3 regions of the Vibrio aestuarianus genome follow, and region 3 is predicted to be linked to each of the others. Evidence: predicted binding sites of a transcription regulator. Region 3 holds the regulator's gene; each other region holds the start of a gene.
The links. The regulator PurR, encoded in region 3, represses purine synthesis genes. The targets are predictions, from matches to a motif close to TNANGNAAACGTTTNCNTNA.

Region 1: the regulator PurR is predicted to act here: its motif matches at 2,944-2,963, upstream of MCT08_RS05415 (uracil-xanthine permease family protein).
Region 2: the regulator PurR is predicted to act here: its motif matches at 2,711-2,730, upstream of folD (bifunctional methylenetetrahydrofolate dehydrogenase/methenyltetrahydrofolate cyclohydrolase FolD).

What each region holds. Positions count from the first base shown of each region.
Region 1 covers NZ_JAKNYQ010000001.1:1,128,290-1,135,457, forward strand. The annotation lists gene ushA (bifunctional UDP-sugar hydrolase/5'-nucleotidase UshA) at 1-1,011, shown strand, start outside; gene ybaK (Cys-tRNA(Pro) deacylase) at 1,116-1,592, shown strand; gene MCT08_RS05415 (uracil-xanthine permease family protein) at 1,639-2,898, opposite strand; gene MCT08_RS05420 (DUF2066 domain-containing protein) at 3,088-4,308, shown strand; gene MCT08_RS05425 (DUF2069 domain-containing protein) at 4,398-4,835, opposite strand; gene wrbA (NAD(P)H:quinone oxidoreductase) at 4,832-5,407, opposite strand; gene arsC (arsenate reductase (glutaredoxin)) at 5,404-5,754, opposite strand; gene bepA (beta-barrel assembly-enhancing protease) at 5,778-7,168, opposite strand, start outside.
Region 2 covers NZ_JAKNYQ010000001.1:2,315,181-2,322,348, reverse strand. The annotation lists gene MCT08_RS10610 (hypothetical protein) at 1-1,731, shown strand, start outside; gene folD (bifunctional methylenetetrahydrofolate dehydrogenase/methenyltetrahydrofolate cyclohydrolase FolD) at 1,780-2,643, opposite strand; tRNA gene MCT08_RS10600 (tRNA-Arg) at 2,845-2,921, shown strand; gene MCT08_RS10595 (hypothetical protein) at 3,015-3,233, shown strand; gene MCT08_RS10590 (hypothetical protein) at 3,286-4,047, opposite strand; gene MCT08_RS10585 (hypothetical protein) at 4,147-4,740, opposite strand; gene MCT08_RS10580 (EAL domain-containing protein) at 4,887-7,168, opposite strand, start outside.
Region 3 covers NZ_JAKNYQ010000001.1:2,107,527-2,114,694, reverse strand. The annotation lists gene MCT08_RS09750 (putative signal transducing protein) at 1-134, opposite strand, end outside; gene MCT08_RS09745 (TVP38/TMEM64 family protein) at 146-838, opposite strand; gene MCT08_RS09740 (TfoX/Sxy family DNA transformation protein) at 958-1,545, opposite strand; cyclic di-GMP riboswitch class I at 1,660-1,745, opposite strand; gene purR (HTH-type transcriptional repressor PurR) at 1,910-2,917, opposite strand; gene torD (molecular chaperone TorD) at 3,186-3,833, opposite strand; gene torR (two-component system response regulator TorR) at 4,090-4,800, shown strand; gene elyC (envelope biogenesis factor ElyC) at 4,894-5,706, opposite strand; gene cmoM (tRNA uridine 5-oxyacetic acid(34) methyltransferase CmoM) at 5,822-6,613, shown strand; gene mukF (chromosome partition protein MukF) at 6,616-7,168, shown strand, end outside.

The DNA of each region.
Region 1 (7,168 bases), 980 kb from region 3:
GCTGTGACGCATATGGGTCACTATGAAAATGGTCAACGTGGTGTTAATGCCCCTGGTGATGTTGCATTGGCTCGCTACCTAGATGAAGGTTCACTTGACATGATCGTCGGTGGTCACTCGCAAGAGCCTGTATGTATGGAAGGCCCTAACGTTGTCAGTAAAACCTTTAAGCCTGGCGACGAATGTAAGCCAGACATGCAAAACGGGACTTATATTGTCCAAGCGCATGAATGGGGTAAATACGTAGGTCGTGCTGATTACGAATTCCGTAATGGCGAGCTAAACATGGTGAGTTATAACCTGATTCCGGTGAACTTGAAGAAGAAAGTCAAAGTGAATGGTGAAAGCCAGCGCGTCTTTATTCAAGAGCAAATCGCTGAAGATGCAGAAATGCTGAACTTCTTGCGTCCATACCAAGAGCAAGGTCAGGCGCAGTTAGGCGTGAAAATTGCTGAAACTAACGGCAAATTGGAAGGTGACCGCAATGTCGTTCGTTTCCAACAAACAAACTTAGGTCGTTTGATTGCAACGGCGCATATGGAGCGTGCAAAAGCTGATTTTGCAGTAATGAACTCAGGTGGTGTCCGTGATTCGATTGATGCAGGTAACGTAACTTATAAAGACGTTCTGAAAGTACAGCCGTTTGCTAATATTCTGACTTATACCGATATGACTGGTGCTGAAGTTCTGGATTACCTCAATGTGGTTGCAACTAAGCCGGTTGATTCTGGTGCCTACGCTCAATTTGCAGGTATCTCAATGACGGTATCAGATGGCAAAGTATCAAACGTTGTTATTGGTGATAAGCAATTGCGCCTAGACAAAACCTACCGTTTCACTGTGCCAAGCTACAATGCTGCTGGTGGTGATGGTTATCCTAAAATTTCTGGCCATCCTGGTTATGTAAACACAGGCTTTGTCGATGCTGAAGTGTTGAAAGACTACCTAGAAGCTAACAGCCCAATTGATGTAAACCAATATGCGCCAATGGGTGAAATGGTCTATAAGTAATAGCCAATAAAGAGTTTGACTCAAACTCAGCAATCATTTTAACTAAAGGCGATGTTTAGGCATCGCTTTTTTATTGCTGTTTGTTGTAACCACGAGATAACCCCATGACACCTGCTATTGATTTGGCTAAAAAGAAAAAAATCCCTCACACCATCCATCAATATCAGCATGATCCAAACCACAGCAGTTATGGATTAGAAGCTGCTGAAGTATTGGGACAAGATCCAAAAAAAGTATTTAAAACCTTACTGTTTTGTTTAAACGGTGAAGCGAAGAACCTTGCCGTAGCGATCATTCCAGTCGATCATAAACTGAATCTTAAACGAGCGGCGAAAGCTGCAAAGTCGAAGAAGGCTGAGATGGCCAACCCAGATATTGCGCAGAAAACGACAGGCTATGTGGTAGGGGGAATTAGCCCGCTTGGACAAAAAAAGGCACTACCCACCTTTATTCACATCAGTGCAAAAGATCAGCCAACTATTTGTGTCAGCGCAGGAAAAAGAGGTTTAGAAATAGAATTGGCACCAAGCGATCTCGCTATGCTTACGCGGGGGGAATTTGTCGAATTGTGTCAGGAATAATTGAAAAAATAACGGCCTCGATATCGAGGCCGTATCAAAAGGAAGCTTAACCTTTTACGTCAATATCTTCTTCCATTTGAGCATTATCAACCACGTGATTTTCGCCCAAGTCATGAGGAAGAATAAGGTTCAGTACAATCGCTACGATACCACAAAGGCTAACACCTTGTAGGCTGAACTCACCAATACCAAATGCCATACCACCAATACCAAAGACCAGTGTTACCGCAACAATAACCAAGTTACGAGACTTATGCAGGTCAACGTGGTTTTTAATTAATGTATTGAGGCCTACGGTCGCAATCGATCCAAAGAGCAGAATCATAATGCCGCCCATTACCGGAATAGGGATAGTCTGTAGCAGAGCACCTAGTTTACCCACCAAAGCCAATACGATAGCGGTGATCGCTGCCCATGTCATGATGACTGGGTTAAAAGCTTTGGTCAGCATCACAGCACCTGTCACTTCACTGTAAGTCGTGTTTGGTGGCGCGCCTAGCATGGAAGCTGCGATGGTAGCAATACCGTCGCCAGTAATTGTGCGATGTAGCCCTGGCTTTTTAATATAGTTTTTTCCTGTAACGTTCGAAATTGCCAACATGTCACCTACGTGCTCTACCGCAGGAGCAATAGCGACAGGGATCATAAATAGAATGGCGTTGATGTTGAATTCAGGAAAAGTGAAGTTTGGCATAGAGAGCCAGGCAGCTTGTGCTACAGGCGTAAAGTCAACAACACCGAAATACAATCCTAAAAGATAGCCAGCAAAAATACCGCCACAGATAGGAAGAAGCTTTAGGAAGCCTTTAGCAAAGACACTAATGGTGATGGTCGTGATCAATGAAACGCAGGAAATCCACATTGCCACATCGGCATTAACCAGTTGAACCGCACCATCGCCTGTTTTTCCAAGAGCCATGTTTACTGCAACCGGAGCAAGACCAAGCCCGATAACCATGATTACAGGGCCAACAACAACTGGTGGAAGTAGTTTGTGGATAATCTCAACGCCACGAACTTTAATGACCGCGCCCATAATGACATACACAACCCCAGCGGCAACTAAACCACCCATAGTGGCTGCCACACCCCAAGTTTGGATGCCAAACATAATTGGTGCAATAAACGCAAATGAAGACGCTAAGAAGATTGGAACTGAGCGGCGTGTAATAAGTTGGAATAAAAGAGTACCGACACCTGCGCCAAATAGTGCAACGTTAGGATCAAGCCCGGTTAATAACGGAACAAGAACTAATGCACCAAATGCGACGAAGAGCATCTGAGCGCCTTGAATGGCATTTTTCATGATGATTTCCCTGCAGCAAAATAAAAATTTGCAGGATTCTATCACTTTTGCAAACGATTGCCATGGAAACTAGATCAAAGAAAGTCATCAGCTTTGTTTGAATTATCACCGTATCCTGAAGTGGATTCCTTGCCGAGATAGAGATAGTTGCTTATCATCGACATTCACAAAACAGATCGTAGGAACAGTATGCGCTATTTAGCTATGTTGGTGATGAGCTTAATGACTCTCCCCGCTTATGCCTTGACGAAGGTCGATTTATACCATTCAGAGATCACTATTGACCAAGAGCAAACCAATGCAGACGATAAAGCTCGAGTAAAGGGTATGGAGCAAGTCATTATTCGAGCTTCCGGTGATAAAAGCTCAGTAAATAATGAGGTTATCCAAAAAGCCTTAAAGCAGCACTCTCAATATTTAGCGCAAATTAGTTATGCTCAAAACGATTCACAATCCACCATCAAAATGGGGTTTAGTGCCCCACATATCCGTTCTTTATTAACACAAGCTCAGCTACCATTTTGGCCAGAAAACCGCGCTAATGTGTTGGTATGGCTTATTGAAGAGTCAGGGTACGATCGCACTATTGCTTGGGAGTACTCTGATACACCGAGGATGCAGCAACTAAAAATCGCGGCAGATAACCGAGGGTTACCGATTACGATCCCTGTTGGCGATTTTGACGATATCACGGGCGTTGAAGTGTCTGATCTTTGGGGAGGCTTTGTGCAACCTATCAGTGCAGCAAGTGAGCGTTACCCGACTGACTCTATTGTGGTTGTTCGTGTGCAAGGCAACAATGTTCGCTGGAATCTTTACGATCAACAAGCCGGGCAAATGGTGCAAATCCCTCAGGCTCCAGTTTCTGGACAAGCTTCCGGCTCTAACGCCGTTGCCGAGATGGTTGATCAGTTAAGTAATTATTATGCAGATAAAAGTTCAGTGATGGTCTCTAGTGAGTCTTCATCATCAGTATTAGCCAGCTTTAGTAATATTAATGATGCGGTTGATTTCTTCACCTTAGAAAACAAATTAAAAAGCCTAAGTTCCGTTGCTTCGCTTGATATTTTAAGAATTCAAGGGGAATCGATCGTCTTTAAAGTACACCTACTGGCAACGGAGCAAGATTTTGAGCAGGAAGTGCTACGGATGGGGACGGTCAATAAAATCGAAATGACCAACCAATTCGATGTAGTCAGTCATACAGAACAGGCTGATGTTGTCGATGCTATAGCGCCTGTCACCAGTGACTCTTCTCTTGCTGAATCAGAAGTTTCTCAACCTGATACAAGCGTAGCAAATGATAATCAAGTACTTGATTCGCAAATGTTGCAAGAGACTGAAGGGGCATCTACTTTGCAACCTACGCCTCCAGTTGAGAATACACTTTATTTTTCATGGCGTGAGTAATTCAACACAGTAATCTGATGAGATGTACAAACGAAAAGAGCCCTAATTTAAGGCTCTTTTTTGTATATAAATCACTAAAGTTTTAAGTGTTACTTTTCTGTTTGTTGGCCAAAGTTCGCTTTTTCTTGCTTTTCAACTTCAGACAGACGTTTGAGCTTCAAGCCCAGTTCTTTGCCTCGGTGACGAGCGTAAAGGATATTACCTAAGAATGCCGCAAAAGTAAGAATAAGCTCGATAACGGCCAACCAGCGTTCTCCACCATCGACGTAAATCAATGTGAGTGCGTGCAGAAAGTAGAGCATTAAAACAAAGTTAGCCCATGCATGAGTGTATGGTTTTCCAGCTAATATCCCAGGTAAAGGTAATAGCAAGGGAATGCTCCAAGCAATGGCTAAAGTAGCATTGTTGAGATGTGGGTGAGGGGAGAGTGAGTACTGCCATAACACAACCCATACCAATAACGATAAGTTTCCGAGTAATGCTAACCAACGAAATTGTTTGGTGCGTGGCGTCATATCTGCCGTCATAATCTATCCTTTAATCGGCTTGCAATCGTGGCCAGCCTTTGTCCTAAATGGCGTGCTAATTCACTTTCTTGAGTTGAGAGTTGAGCACTTTCTGCTGCCACATGGCTTGCGCCATAAGGTGTTCCACCAGATGTTGTAGTATGTAGTGTTGGTTCCGAATAAGGAATGCCAACAATCAACATGCCGTGGTGCATTAATGGTAATAACATACTGTGTTGCGTCGTTTCTTGACCACCATGCAGTGATGACGAAGAAGTAAAGACACAAGCTGGTTTGTCAATTAATGCGCCACTGACCCAGAGCGGTGTGGTTTGATCCCAAAAATGTTTGAGCGGAGCGGCCATATTGCCAAACCAAACCGGACTACCAAAAGCCAAACCATCACACTCTTTGAGTTCATCAAGTGTAAGGTACGGGTCTTTGGGCTGGTGGCTATGATTTTCAATTTCGGGCACGGTTCGCAGTATGGCTTCACAGCCTGATTGCGATTCAATACCGCGAGCGATTTGCCTTGCCAGTGCCTGAGTTGAGCCGTGTCTACTGTAGTAGAGCACGACAATCTTATTACTCATAAAATTTCAAGAACTTGCTCTGGTGGGCGGCCATGGCGTGCTTTTCCATTAGCCACGACAATAGGACGTTCAATTAGCTTTGGATTGGCAACCATCGCTTCAAAAAGTTGCTCGTCGCTAAGTGATGGATTCCCAAGGTCGAGTTCTTTATAAAGAGCCTCTTTGGTACGCATCATTGCTCGAACTTGCTCTATACCGAGTTGAGCATACAGTATTTTTAGTTGTTCAACAGTGAGTGTTTCATCGAGATATTTGACGATCTCTGGCTCAATATTTCGAGCTTCGAGTAGAGTGAGTGTCTCACGGCTTTTTGAGCATTTTGGGTTGTGATAAATCACGACTGACATGTTTTCTCCTAGTGATTTTGTAATTATTGGAGTGATAAGAATCGGTCACGTTGAACCATTAATTGGTCGATACGTGCATCATAGCGAGCTTGTTCTAGGCTGCCTAATTTGGCGAGTTGGCTGGCTTGGGTGTAATACTGAATAGCTTTATTCCAGTTTGCTCTTAGTGCAAGTAACTCGGCTCGCGCAGCAAGATCTTCTTGGCTATTGCCTATACTGATATTTGCTTCGGACAACAAACTCCACCCGTTGACATCGTTAGGGTTGTCGTGGGTATAACGCTGTAATACTCGCACCGCTTCTGCGAGTTTATTTTGTCTTAACAAACTATTGGCGTAGTTAATCATCAGCGTTGGATTGTTTGGTTTTTGTTGGAGCGCTTTTTCTAACAGAATTTGCGCTTTTGCCGCTTGGTTTTCAGCGATTTCAAGGTCTGCCATAGCATCAAGATAAAAGTTATTATTCGGGTCTTGGGCGATCAGTTTGCTCAAAATGGCGGCTGATTTATCCAGCTGTTTACTGTCTAAGTACACTAAAGCCTTACCATATTGAAAGGCCGATGAAAGGTCTGGCGCTGCTTTTTTCTCGGTGCGAGTAAACCAATCTAGTGCTGCTTCGGCATCAATCCCAGCATAACGGGCTACAATCCGAGAACGTGTTAAATGATAATCCAGTGATGGCTGCAAGCGTAGTGGTGGATAATGTTGTGCTCGCTCACGGCTATCAGTAATGCGGTCTTCTGGCAGAGGGTGAGTTAGAAGCATTGGTGGTGGTTTGCTTGCGTAACGATATTCATCAGCTAAGCGGCCAAAGAATCTTGGCATGGCTTGCGCTTCAAAGCCTGCTTTAGCTAAGGTGGCAATTCCAAAACGGTCTGCTTCTTTTTCATTACTCCGTGTATAATTGATTTGGCTTTGCATACCGCCTGCCGTTGCTGCGGTCATTGCGGCAATACCCGCTTCAGGAGCGGCAATGGCTAACAATAATGAACCGGCCAGCGCCGCAATGTTTACCGGGGAGCGCCGAGCTTGTTCTTCCATGCTACGAGCTAGGTGTCGCTGCGTCACGTGGGCTATTTCGTGAGAAAGCACCGAAGCTAACTCGCTTTCAGATTGAGCATGCAAAAATAAACCCGAATGTAAGGCAACGTACCCACCAAAAAAGGCAAACGCATTAATATTGCGATCTCGGATCATAAAGAAAGTAAATGGTGTTTTGACGTCATTCGCGTTAGCAACCAACTTGTGTCCGAGGTTATCAATGTACTCGTTGATAACGGGATCGTTAACGATAGGCTGACTATTGCGAAGCATGCGCATGTAAGCATCACCATAAATCAGTTCTTGATCAATCGTTAGGGTTGAACCTGCAACGGTGCCGATATCCGGTAACTCAATGGTGTCTGCGTAACTTA
Region 2 (7,168 bases), 210 kb from region 3:
TCAGGAATAACTTTACGTGATGAACAATTAAAAATACCCAGTGTTGGTAATTATGTTTTAAGTATATCTGATGATGGTGGACGTAATTACCAACCTGCTGCTAATAATGCAACTGTAATAGTTGAAATAAGCCAAGGTGTTCAACCACAGCTAGAAGAGTTAAAACCGATTACTGTGGTATATGATAATGACTTACTAATTGATTTATATAAGTACTATGGAATTGCTACTAACAGTGATCTGGAAATTATTAACATAAGTAATAAAGAAGTAGTAACTACAACTGATGCACATATTCTGAAAGTTATTAATTCTGGTACCACAGTGGTTACAGTCAGAAAACCTGAAAGCTCTAATTTTCAAGCATCAAATATACGTGACATTGTGATTACCGTTCAACCAGTTAAATCATCATTAACTTTAAGCCCTCAATCGGTTGTTTCAGCATCTTTGGACCAGAAAATTCTTCCTGCCCCAGTCATTATCGGAGCAAATGGGCAACTCTCTTATTCGTTAAATTCTAATTCAGCGATAGATGTTATTAAGGTAAATAGCGATGGGAGTATGGATATATTAAATGCAGGTGTTGCTATAGTTAGAGTCGTCGATTCAGGTCGTGGTGGTTTCTCCGAAAGTGAAATGACATTTAATGTCATGGTTACTCAAGCGGATAATCCAATCAAATTTAGTTATCCATCGATTGAATATCAAGATAATTTGACATTGTCTCCTAATATTTCTCAGCCGATTGGTTCTAACGAGATAATTACAACTAATTATAAATTGCTTAGCTCAAATAATAACAATGTAGAGGTTAACAAAAGCACTGGTGAACTTACTATCAAGGGGGCAGGAGATTACAATATAGAAGTAACTTCAAGTTCTAGAAATTATAAGGAGTCAACCCAAATAATCAGCGGCAGTGTAAAGAAAGCGACCCACCCAGGAATTATCGCTAAAAATATTAGTGTCGATTTTTCACCGTTCAAAAAAATAAAACCAGATTTATCCTCAATACAATATGGAAAGAGAGTTTATCAAATCATTGGCGAGAATCTACAATATGCATCTATTGATGCAAATAGCGGTGAAGTCTCTCTTAATGATTATGATCCAACAACCCGTACTTTTCTGATCGGTGTTCATGAGGAGGAAAGTGATAATTATGCTTCCTCAGCGGCAGAAACATATTCAGTGAGAGTCAACCCTCCCAAAGGTGAAAATCAGACTTATGATGCTGTTTTTACATCAAACTCACAGACCAAAATTTTGATGAGCCAGCTAGGCACTAATAATACTCGAAACTTAATGGGCAGCAGGTTTAGTGTGTTAGGAGCACGTAGCGTTTACCCAATAGATCAAAAAATTCTCGTTGATGTGAGAAACTCCTCGACAGGAGAAATAGGACACGTATTTTTTTATCTCCATCGTTTTGATGGTTGCCCACAACAATCGATGATAATAGGTTGGGATGAAGTGAGTGCTTGTTCAAATGAAGCTAATTCTTATAGTGTGGCTTTAACATTTCAGCATGCAAGTAACAATATTAAGGAGAATGGAGAAAAGTGGCAGGCTGTTGGGCCAATTATTATCAACCGTTATGGAGACCAGAAATTTTATAGTGGTCCCGATGGTGGTGGTTATAGTGATACCGGAGTTTTTGGTAAAGGCTACTCTGAACCGAGTAATCTTTATTGGTGGGAGTTGGTTAACATTACTTTAGAGTTATGATCGTTTAAATGGTGACCGATAACCGGTCACCATCTTTATTACGGAAGATCAACTTACTTTAGTATGAAACTGTTCACACGCAAGCATCGTATTTTCTATCAGACTTGCCACCGTCATTGGGCCAACGCCACCAGGGACTGGTGTGATAAAGCTTGCTTTCGCCCTAGCGACATCGTACTCCACATCACCCACTAGTTTGCCTGATTCCAAGCGGTTAATGCCAACATCGACCACAATCGCACCGTCTTTCACCCAAGCACCTGGAATAAAGTTGGGTTTACCAACAGCAACAACCAAAACATCAGCTTGGCGTACATGGTGCTCTAAATCTTTAGTGAAGCGGTGGCATGTGGTTGTCGTACAGCCCGCAAGCAGTAATTCAAGTGTCATTGGGCGGCCAACAATATTGGAAGCGCCAACAATCACCGCGTGTTTACCGCGTAGTTGGATATTGTAGCGATCGAGCAGTGTGATAATGCCTTTTGGTGTGCATGAGCGCAGTTTAGGAATGCGTTGCGCTAAACGGCCTACATTGTATGGATGGAAACCATCCACATCTTTCTCAGGAATGATGCGCTCAAGTACATGAGTTGTGTCAATACCAGCCGGTAGTGGCAGTTGTACTAAGATGCCATCAATTTCTGGATCTTCATTAAGTTGATCGACTAACGTCAGTAACTCTTCTTCACTGGCGGTGGCAGGAAGGTCATAAGACTTCGATACAAAACCAACTTCTTCACACGCTCTACGCTTGCTGCCAACATAAACTTGCGATGCAGGATCTTCACCGACTAATACAACAGCAAGGCCTGGCGCGCGCAACCCTGCTTGAGTACGAGCTTTTACTCGTGCTGCGACTTCTGAGCGGACTGTTTGTGAAATAAGTGTTCCATCAATATTTTGAGCGGTCATGACTTTCCTTACACATTCGTAGCGAAAATTTTTGCGCGCATTGTCGCAGATATTTTGAATAACATCCACAGGCAAACGTTTGCTTTGTTTTGTTTTTCATCAGTATATTGCTGGGCGACTCTTTTTTAGGCATTTGAAACAAAATGTTAGAGAAAGCGATTGATTTACCGAGTTCAACTCGTATAATCCTTTCCCTGTAGCGCGCCCTTAGCTCAGCTGGATAGAGCACGTCCCTTCTAAGGATGTGGTCGTAGGTTCGAATCCTACAGGGCGTGCCATTTATTTAGAAAATCCCGATAATTCAATGAGTTGTCGGGATTTTTGCTTTTTAGCGTCACTGTCCCTTTTCATACCCTTGAGAGGACAGATACTTGATTTTTGATACCCACGTCACGCTTTCTCTGCATACACCTATCCCTGTACTGATAGAACAGTACTCAATTCAGAAAGCTCAATACTTCAAAAGCTACCTCTGCACTATCCAGTATCGCCTAAAGCGTTTAGCTGAATGGTTCTCAGATAGCTGTGTAAAAGACATTTCTCCAGAGCTTGTGCAAATTAACAGCCAGCCTCAGAACGTGGTCTGTTAAAAAAGAAAGCCTCACTAGGAGGCTTTCGTTGATACCAATTTTCGCTGATTACCTATACTAGATTTAGATAATGGCTGAATGATGCCCCACGGAAATTTTTTGGCAGTTCCTTTTTGAGATCTGATATCTCTTTATCGAGTTTATTAATTTCATTCTTAATTTTATCCCTGTCTTCACCCTTGGGCTTGGGTGTGTTATTCAACTCCTTTTTCAGCTCTTTGCGCAGTTCGACGAGGTTACTTAATAACGCGAATGAAACTGTTACATGTGCTAGCTTACTATCATGTGTAATGGCTGTAGTGTCAGCTTTTCGTGGGGTGATAGATGAAACTGGTATATATGCTGGCTTACTATCATGTGTAGTGGCAGCTCTTCGTGGGGTGATAGATGGTGCTGATGATGTTGAAGAGGTACTGATACTGCTCCCTTCTGGTGCGTTGCTACCAGTCGGTTTAGGGGTGCTGCTTCTAGCCGTGCCAGATCCCGCACGTGGAATAGTATAGGGTTCCATTGGCATCTTCCGTATATAGCCGCGAGGAGCTGCTCTATACGTTGTTTTCTTAGTAACCAGGTTATTGAAATCTCCTTGGAGTTTACGGATTTGATCAGCATTTTCATCCTCCTGCCTATACTTACCTATTTTTTTCATTAGCCCCTCGAGTTGTTGAAATTTTTTCTTTGTTTTACCTGAGAGAGGATGAACTCTACGGACGGGAAACTGATCTGATTGATTTAAATCTGCAATCAGAGACCCGGCTTTATCTATCTTTTTTTGGTTGATATTTCCAGTAGACGTACACGTAAATAATTTCATATTACTTCCTATTGAATGGTTAGAATTAGTCTTCGTTGAATAACGCCATTAGATTATTCCCCGTTTTCAAATTGTTATCACGAGACTAATTCTGAATAGTTAGGAATGCTCGCTTAGTGGTTGAGAGCTAATTTGTTCACTGAGCTTAAATAATAATGCACTGGCTTCCATATGTTGCGGATAGTTACTAAACAATTGGCGCGTTTCTTCGGTCATATCCAATAAATCGCTCGGCAGTTGCCACTGTAAGGCTGTGGTGTACAGCATGGCTTTGAGAGGTTTATAAACTTGTTGTTCATAAGCCTGCATTAATTGCTCTAAAAGACATTCACGCTCCGATTCAGTGCGAAGTGGTGATTTACTTTGATCAAGAAACTGACGGTAGATTTCACTATCAATCAGTATTTCCATCAGAGGAATGTTATCTTTTGCTCGTTCGTTGAGTTCATCTTTTATGATGCTTAGCCAATGTTCTTTGGTTAAATCACTAGCAACAACATCATCAAATTGGTTTCGTATTTTTGTTTCGATAGAAGCTTGTGCCTGCTTAAGAACGGAGCGAACAACTTGGAAAGGTAATTGGAACTCTCTACATAATTCAACGATAAGCGCATGAAAACCACCGCCAGGAAGATGGAGGCTGTGTTTGAAGGTGGCTATTGCATCGGTTTGTTCTGTTGTTAACTCGCACATGTCATCACCTTGTTGTCTGTTAAATATAAAAAATCAGCTCGATAGGTGAGTGACACTACCGAGCAATGATGCATGTTAATCTTTCATCCAGAGTTATGCGATAAAAAGGGTAGCAATCGCGTCTCATGGCTAATATTGATGCCCGTTCACTCTATTAGTAATTTCAGGGCCTCGTTCGAATATTGTTCTTGATATTTGATAGTAAATTTATCTAACGGAAGGGGTTTTGAATAATAGTAACCTTGTAGTAGATCGACGCCTAATGAAGACAATTGTTTTACATGCTCTTTGGTCTCTACACCCTCAGCAACGACTCGATAACCTAAACTTTGTCCCATTAAAATCATTGAAGATACAAATTCCAGGTTGGATTGATCTAATGTCATGTCGAGTATAAAACTGCGGTCTATTTTAACTTCCGACAGTGGCAAGTTTTTTAGCAGTGATAGTGATGAAAAACCGGTCCCAAAATCATCTAATGAGATAGAAATACCTGCATCACTGAGTTTTTTTAACGAACGTAACGATTGATCATAATCCGTGAATGCGGCGGTTTCTGTAATTTCTAAACAAAATAACGATGCAGGTAATTGGTAGCCATTAATGGTGTTGATGATTAAGTTAGCAAAATCTGGCTGGGTGAGTTGGCGAGCACTGATGTTTATTGATATCTGATTGAGTCCCTGCAACAGTTTTGAATGACTTATATCTTCACAGACTTTGGTAAATATTTGTTTGCCTAGTTTTTCAATCAACCCAGATATTTCAGCAACTGGAATAAATTTGCTAGGAGGTATCTGCCCATTGATCGGGCAAGACCAACGCGCTAAGACTTCAGTAGCAACGATTTTCCCACTTTTGTTACATACTTGCGGTTGGTAGTAAATATCGATTTTATTGTCATCAATTGCTTTCGATAGCCGTTGTTCCAGAGCAATAAATTTACTCGATTCCTTATGCATATCAGGGCTGAATCTGAGGTACTTTCCACCACCTTGTTGCTTAGCTCGGTACATAGCAATATCTGCATTTTTGATCAGTTCCTCGGTAGATGAAGCATCGGAGGGATAAATTGCCATCCCTAAACTTCCTTGGCTACTGACTTTTATTTGACTGTAAAGCATTGGCTTTTCAATACTACGCAGTATTTTTTGGGCCATTTCATTGGCTTGTTCTACATTTGCAATAGAGCAAAATAGCAGAAACTCATCTCCTCCAAGCCTTGCTATGGTGTGCTTTGAACCAAGAACTTGGGTTATCTCTCTGGCAACATGACAAAGTAATGCATCGCCGACATGGTGGCCGAATGAATCGTTGACCATTTTAAAACGGTTTAAGTCCATGAGCATTACAGCTTTAAGCTGTGTTGGCTTATTGTCGATGTGAGCGGTAATTTCTTCGATAGCTTTACGTCGATTTGCAACTCCAGTCAATGAGTCAAAATAAGCCATATGATGAATTTTAGCCGCTGACTCTCTTTGCTCTGTTATGTCGGTCATCGATCCAATAAAGCGCACGGCCTTGCCATTTGAGTCGCGTACTGCTGAACCATTCGCCTGTACCCAAATGTAACTATCATCAAACTTACGCATTCGAAATTGGGTTTTAAAGGGCGTGTTGTTTAGGAAATGTGACTGTATTTGTTTTTCTAACTCTTCCAAATCTTCAGTGTGAATATGTTCAAACAGTTGGTCACAATCAAAATGCTTTGTCTCTAGGTCATCATCCATTCCTAACATTTTGATGAGGCGACTATTCCAATGAAGAGTATTGGTTTTTAAGTCCCAATCCCAAATGCCGTCATTGGAACTGTTTGATACGACTTTTAACTGTTGGAGTAGTTGTTGTGCATTTTTTTGACGCAATTGGCTTGTTTTTAATAATTCATCTCGTTCGATGAATAAGGACAACATATCGAGGTAATTGTTAAACATAGCTTGAGAAGCAACGCAATCTTCACCTTGTAATGAATCAACGATGGCCAGTAATCGCCAATGGCTTTTTTGTCCGGTTGAAATTGGGATGATGGTTGCCATGAAGTGTTCGTCAGAATTGATCTGTGGAAAGGCACTCAAACCGTAACTGTCGCTTTCTGCCTTTAACGTTATTTGTGGTTTGATATAACCGCGTTCTGCCCAATCCGTTACTTCGAGTTGTCCTGAGTGATAGGTAGCCATGCAGGCCCAATCAAATCCAGAACCATATAACCCGTGAGTATCGAGTATTGAATTAAAGCCATTTTTAGCTTGTGCATAGAAACTTTCAAATAGTTCTGCTGGAGATAGACCTCGAACATTGGTTAGAGCGTGTCTTATTGATCCTTGCGTTTCATTCGTTCTGTTGTTGGTATTGGTGTTTCCACAGGATTCTCTAACCACCAATTTTTGTGATATGTGATGAATCTCATGTTGAAATGGATCACCAGCAA
Region 3 (7,168 bases):
TCTTCTCCAAAAGGCAATTCACCTTGTAAACCAAACAGGCCTTCTCCCCTGACTTCACACTGAATTTTTTCTTGCTGCAAGAGATGACTGACGATATGTGCTTCTAATAATAAGTTCGAGACGAATATCTTCATGTTGATTGGCTCTAAGTCGTTTTGGTCATATTGTTGAATTTAGATAGACCCCATTTCGCTATCATGGGAAACAATCCAAGCAGTGCAAATGAAAGCAAGACGGACGGTGAAATAATACCAGATAGACTATCTATTTCAGATAACTGTGTGCCTGCATTCAAATAGACAGCAGTGCCTGGCAACATCCCCAACTGGCTAACTAAATAAAAGCGAACAGTGGAAAGTGGTGTTAAGCCCATTAACAAATTGATCAAGAAAAATGGAAAGACAGGTATCAAGCGCAGAGAAAATAGATAGAAAGCGCCATCACTTTCCACACCTTGGTTTATCGCTTTCAGTTTTGAGCCAAATTTGTCTTGCACCCATTCACGCAGTAAAAAGCGGCTGCTTAAAAAAGCTAGGGTTGCCCCGATAGTACTGGCAAAGGAGACTAAAAGTAGGCTAGTCCAAAAGCCGAATAGCGCCGCGCCTAATAAAGTTACCACTGCCGCCCCAGGTATCGAAAATGCCGTGACTAAAATATAGAGCGAGAAATAGAGTGCAGCTGCGCTCACAAAGTTTTGTTCAATATGCTCATTGAGCAGTAATTGCTGTGCTTTGGCGTTTTCTAAGGTTAGATACTGGCCAAAATTCATCGCTAGCAGAATGATGGTAATTAATAGGATTAGACCCAAGACAATTTTTTTATTCATGCTTTTTCTCACCGCGTTTTTACACTAGATATAGTGAATAGGACATGGAAAGTCGAACTTTTATTTCAAAATGGAATAAAAAAGCGCCCGCAATGAAGTGCGAGCGCTTTTTGAAAGGTTGTGGTTAACGTTTATAGATTATTGGCGAGTTCATCACGACGAGATTGCGAAATAACAGACCAGTGTTTTCCTTCAATCGCGCCTTCTAAAGCCCAAAGCAATTCTAAACTGACAGTCGAAGAGTGGGTTTGCTGAATGGCTTTGTACGCTTCTAAAGCACCTTTCGCTTGTAAATCATTAACCGATTCAATACCTGCTTTTTTGAGCATTCTTTCCGTTGCAAGACGCAAATTGGGCAGATCTTTCAAGCGATCTGGCTTTGCCTGAGCTTGAACTTCACGTTCTTGCTTGGCAATTTCAAGTGCGACAGATGCGTCTCTCAAGATTTGTTGCGGGTTGTTCCAGCAATTATCAGGTAATGCAAAATATTTAGTGACGACAGGAAAGCCGCGCTTTTTATATACATAAGGCTCATAGCCCTGCTGTACAAAGCGTTTTGTAGACACATCATCAGCGCGAATGTGAAGTTTATCGTTTACGACCAAAGCAAACATAGTGTCATCGACGAAAATACCGAAACCGCCAAACATTGAACGAGATTTTACTTGTCCAAACTGTTCGAATAGTCGCATTGAATCTTTAAGTACTGGTTTATCCATGTTGTAAATTCTCGGTGTATAGGTAATACGCCACCAAAATCAGGTCCGAGAGGTTAGCAACTCTATGCAGAAAGTGTGTCAGTAAGGAGTAAACTTAATGCTAGTATCATTGCCATCGGCAACCCCGCTACCTACCAATATTTTGGTTTAGGCCGGAGGCTTTGCGTCCCATTCTTTCAAATGGTTTGCCCTGTGCGTGACTTCTAAGAATTAGAATAAATAAAAAATTGGACAAACATCACATTTGTATCTCTTATATGTGATGCCCATCTCAAAAGTTTCATGATTGAAAGTCAAATGTAATCCTAATTTTAAGAATATGGGCAGTTTTGACTTTCGAACGATTAACGAGCAAAAATTTGATTTATTTTTTTATATTTTTAACTGTTTTACGCTCAACAATCTCTGGGTGCATTTCAAAAATACGTCTTTCATGCTCTTTGTCTTTAATGCGTTCTAACAAAATTTCAAATGCATTTTTTCCTACACGGCGCTTAGGCTGGTGAATGGTGGTTAGCGGCGGTGAAAAGTATTCAGCGAGCTCAATGTTGTCATAGCCAATCACTGACATGTCATCAGGGACACGGATACCTTTTTGTTGTAGGCGACTCATTAAACCTAAAGCCATAGTATCGTTAAAACAGAATACAGCCGTTGGACGTTTATCCATTGCTGCGATTTTATCTGCGGCTAATACGGCAGTGTCACACTCGAAGTTACCTTCCAGTATCCAGTTTTCATTCACAGTTAGGTTCGCTTCTGCAAGTGCGCGTTTGAAGCCTTGAATTCGCTCTTGGCAGGCTGCCTTTTCGAAGTGACCACTTAGACATGCAATTTCAGTGTGACCATGATCGATAAGGTATTTGGTCGCTAGATAACCACCTTCTTCAGAATTATCGATGATTTTATCAGCTTGAGAGCTTTCTGGGCCCCAGTCCATTATCACCTTAGGGATATCGGCATGGCGATCGAGCATTTCCAGAAGCTCTTCAGTGAGGTCTGAACACATGACTAACATACCATCAACGCGCTTTTCTGCTAGCATGCGAATATAATCACGTTGTTTCTCATAGATACCGCCCGTGTTACACAAAATGAGCGTATAGCCTTGGCGATAGCAGTAGCTTTCCACGCCATCAATAACTTCGGAGAAAAACAAGTTAGTGGATTGGGTAACTAACATACCGATCGTACGGGTGGTATTACATTTCAAGCTACGAGCCACAGCACTTGGCGCATAGTTGAGTTCCGCTACTGCTTCCATCACTTTTTCTTGTGTAGCTTCAGCAACAAAGCGAGTTTTGTTAATCACGTGCGATACCGTGGTGGTTGATACGCCAGCGAGGCGAGCAACGTCTTTAATCGTAGCCATAAATTCGTTCCTGTCGATAATTGCAGAACGGTTGAATCAGCTTACCATTCAGCAGAGTTAGGCTTATTACCTTGTTAAGATTGAAGCCTAAAAGTAATAAAAACACAAAAACCGCCGGAAACAGCGGTTTGCATCTTAAAAATAATTTTTTATCGTTTTCAGTCAAGATTTTAGTCTGCAAACGTCAATCAGGCAATGAAAAATCTGCTTAATAAATCAGTCAATTGTCACAGTTGACTGATTTATTGTGTATCTATGTAAAGACGCACTAATCGTTAGACAAATACTTGCAGTCCAATTGAAGAAATGCCACTAGCAGTTCGGTTAATGCGCTATAGAACCCGAACTGATCAATTTGTTGGCATCGAAGGCTAAACTGAGGCACCCATGAGAGGATATGCTGTTGGATAAACTCATACTGTTCGACAAAGGCTTGATCTAAATGTTGTTCCTGTTCTAGCTCATTGGATCGAATGATCAAATTCCCCAGAAAATCTAATTCAATAGCAATGTGATCGGCTGGCTCATTCAGCGATGTGCTTACCGCAATGTTATGTGATGCCATTAATTCGGTCATCGCTTTTGCTGGTTCAGCATTGAGAAGACCTGATTGACCAATATAAATAGAGGCATATGGCAGAGCAGAATCTTTATTTGATTTTAGAAAAACATCACAGAAATCAGCGGCAAGCTCTAGTTGAGCATCTTCCCTATCCATGAGTCGATTTAATGCATCGACTAGTTTGTCAATTGCAGGTTTAAGGGTTTGGTTGTCACCTAAGCCAGTAAGAAATGAGCGAATGGCCTGAGTATGGTATTGTTCTAGTTCCTGCTCAGTTAGCTCTTTGACAAATAAGCTCGAAAGCCACCAGTAAATCTCGGCACGCTTTTCATTAAAGGCTTTAGTTTCTTGCATCATCTTGCTCCAAAAATAATTACTCTGCTAAGTTTAGCGAATAAAAATGAATAGCTATCACTATATAAATGAAAAAATATGACAGAAATTGTTATTTAATTAATACCGTCTTGGAAGGTTGTTTTGAATCAATAAACCAGCATTTTTCTCTATTTTTAGCCTGCGATGATAGAATTATGACGATTTATGAATAGAATAAATTTGTACATAGTCTCATACTGAGACTTAGGCATTTCCATATAAATAAGTGGTGTACATGAGCTATCACGTATTAGTTGTTGAAGATGACGCAGTAACTCGCAGTAAACTGGCCGGGTACTTTCAAAATGAAGGTTATACCGTTACAGAGGCGGAGAACGGTACTCAAATGCGAGAGGCGCTTCAGAACAACGTTATTGATTTGATTATGTTAGATATCAACCTTCCGGGAGAGGATGGTTTGATGTTAACGCGTGAACTACGTAGTCAATCTGATATTGGAATCATCCTGGTTACAGGTCGCACGGATAGCATCGATAAAATTGTTGGTCTCGAAATGGGGGCTGATGACTATGTCACCAAACCATTTGAATTACGTGAACTGTTAGTTCGTGTAAAAAATCTTTTATGGCGGATATCGACAGCCAATAATCAATCGACTGTTGGCGATACTTCTCAAAATGGTAATCTCGTTCGATTTGGTGAATGGTCATTTGATATTCAACGCCGTGCACTTAGTCGAAGTGGTGAACCGGTAAAATTGACAAAAGCTGAGTATGAGTTGTTGGTTGCATTATCTTCTTATCCTAACCAAGTACTGAGCCGAGAACGTATTTTGAATATGATCAGTCATCGTGTTGATGCGCCTAATGATCGTACGATTGATGTCTTGATTAGACGGATGAGAGCGAAGATGGAATTTGACCCTAAAAACCCACAAATTTTTGTGACGGTGCATGGGGAAGGGTATATGTTTGCCGGAGATTAGTCGTTTATTTTCGATAAAACACGTATCTCGTTGGGTTATTTGAGATGCCAGAAAATAAAAAACCGAAGTAGAGACTTCGGTTTTTTATGTATCTTACAAATTGCTTTCTTGTTGTGGAGCGTTTTCTAAAGCCGTTTCCTCGTAGCCGGATGCCCAATCACGTAGGTTTTGCCACAATAGCCCCAAGGTCTCATACCAATAGCGCTCCGTTTGTTCTAAGTAGCGAGCTCGAGGTGTGTATTTTTCCCAAGCCTGAGCGATATTGTTTTGCGCTAGATAATTGGTTGGCGCGGGAATAGGGGCGAGTCCTGCCGAGTAAAATTCGTTTAATGCGCGTTGCATATGGCTCGCTGAAGTGACGAGTACTAACTTGCGCTGTTGAACAAAGGCAGCAGCTTGTCTTGCTTCTTCCCATGTATCTTTCGCGGTTTCAAGCAAAATGATATCGGATTTACTCACTCCGAGTGCGAGCGCTACGGTTGCTAACATGCGAGCGTGACTAAATTCGGAGCCGCCAGAGTAACCAGACAAGATTAATTTTGAACCGGGATACATGCGCATCACTCGAATGCCTTCACTAAGGCGCATCAGTGCGGTTCGGCTGAGTTCAGACGTGGGGGGAATTTGATCGTCAACCACATGCCCACTACCAAGTACCATGACATAATCAATCGCTCCTTCACTAGGAAGGAATGCAGAATACTGTCTTTCTAACGGCATCAGAACACGAGTAGCGAAAGGTTGGAAAGAGATCAGGAATAGAGTCGTCAAAGATAACAAGACAATCATACAGCCAGTTTTACGTTTGGCTGTGAACATAATAAGCATTAAACCTACAAAACCGAGGATAAGCATCGCCGGGAGAGGCATTAATAATGAGGAAATAATTTTTTTCAGCTCAAACATAAACAAAATAGTCCGAAAAAACACCACTTGAATATAAAAAGGCATAAAGCCTCTTTATTCCTGCCATTCCTATGACAGAATAGCAGCACGATTCGTTATCATACCCCAAGCGACTGTGACTGAAGACCGGAATTTCGACGATATTGCCCACAAATTTGCAAAAAACATATATGGCTCTGACAAAGGTGAGATACGCCAAGTCATTGTTTGGGAAGATATCGAGCAATTACTCGCCATGTTTGGCACCAACCCCCAACCCTTGCATATTTTGGATGCGGGTGGTGGACTGGCACAAATGTCCCAAAAATTGGCCAAGCTAGGGCATCAAATTACATTATGTGATCTATCTTCGGAAATGCTGCTGTTAGCTGAGCAGGATATTGCAAAAAATAGCTTGCTTGAGCAGTATCGGCTGATTCACTCACCTGTGCAATCAATACAAGAGCATTTAACCGCTTCTGTCGATATGGTGATGTTTCATGCTGTGATGGAATGGTTAGCAGAACCGAAAGCGGCATTGCAAAACTTGTTAGAACAAGTCAGGCCGGGTGGAATGGCTTCCGTGATGTTCTACAACCATCATGGTCTGGTATATAAAAATGTGGTGTGCGGTAATATTCCTCATGTGCTGAATGGGATGCCACATCGCAAAAGATTTAAACTCCAACCACAAAAAGGTTTAAGGCCCGAAGACGTCTATCAATGGATCGAAGATGCGGGGTTTGAGATTTGTGGTAAATCGGGAATTCGTTCATTCAGTGACTACATCGGAAACGTAGCAAGTATGGGCGACTACCAATATGAAGACGTACTGGCACTAGAAAAACAATTGTGTAGACAAGAGCCGTACCTCTCACTAGGTCGATACATTCATGTGTGGGCGCAGAAAAAAATAGAGCAGGAATAACAATGAGTGAGATAACTCAAAGCGCTGCAGAGCAACCAATCGATGAATTGGTTAGCTGGGTAAAGCAGCACGATTTCTCATTGAACCTGACGACAGAGCGGCTTGCGTTCCTTATCGCTATCGCAGTACTGAGCAATGAAAGGTTTGATGAAGAATTAGGTGAGGGGGAGTTACATGACGCGTTCTCCATCGTCACTCGTATGTTTGAAGAGACAGGTGAAGCTTCGGCTTTTCGTGCTAATAACGCGATCAATGAACTGGTTAAGCAGCGATTGGTGAGCCGATTTACCAGTGAAGTAACCGAAGGTGTCAGCATCTACCGTTTATCGCCACTGGCGATTGGTATCACCGATTATTATGTTCGCCACCGCGAATTTTCGAAACTGAAACTCTCCATCCAGCTCTCCATGGTGGCGGATGAAATGGCAAAAGCCATAGAGGCGGCGCAAAAAGGCGGCACACCTGGACACTGGAAAAAGAATGTATACGGGGTGTTGAAGTATTCCGTCGGTGAAATATTCGACCGAATTGACCTTAACCAACGAGTAATGGATG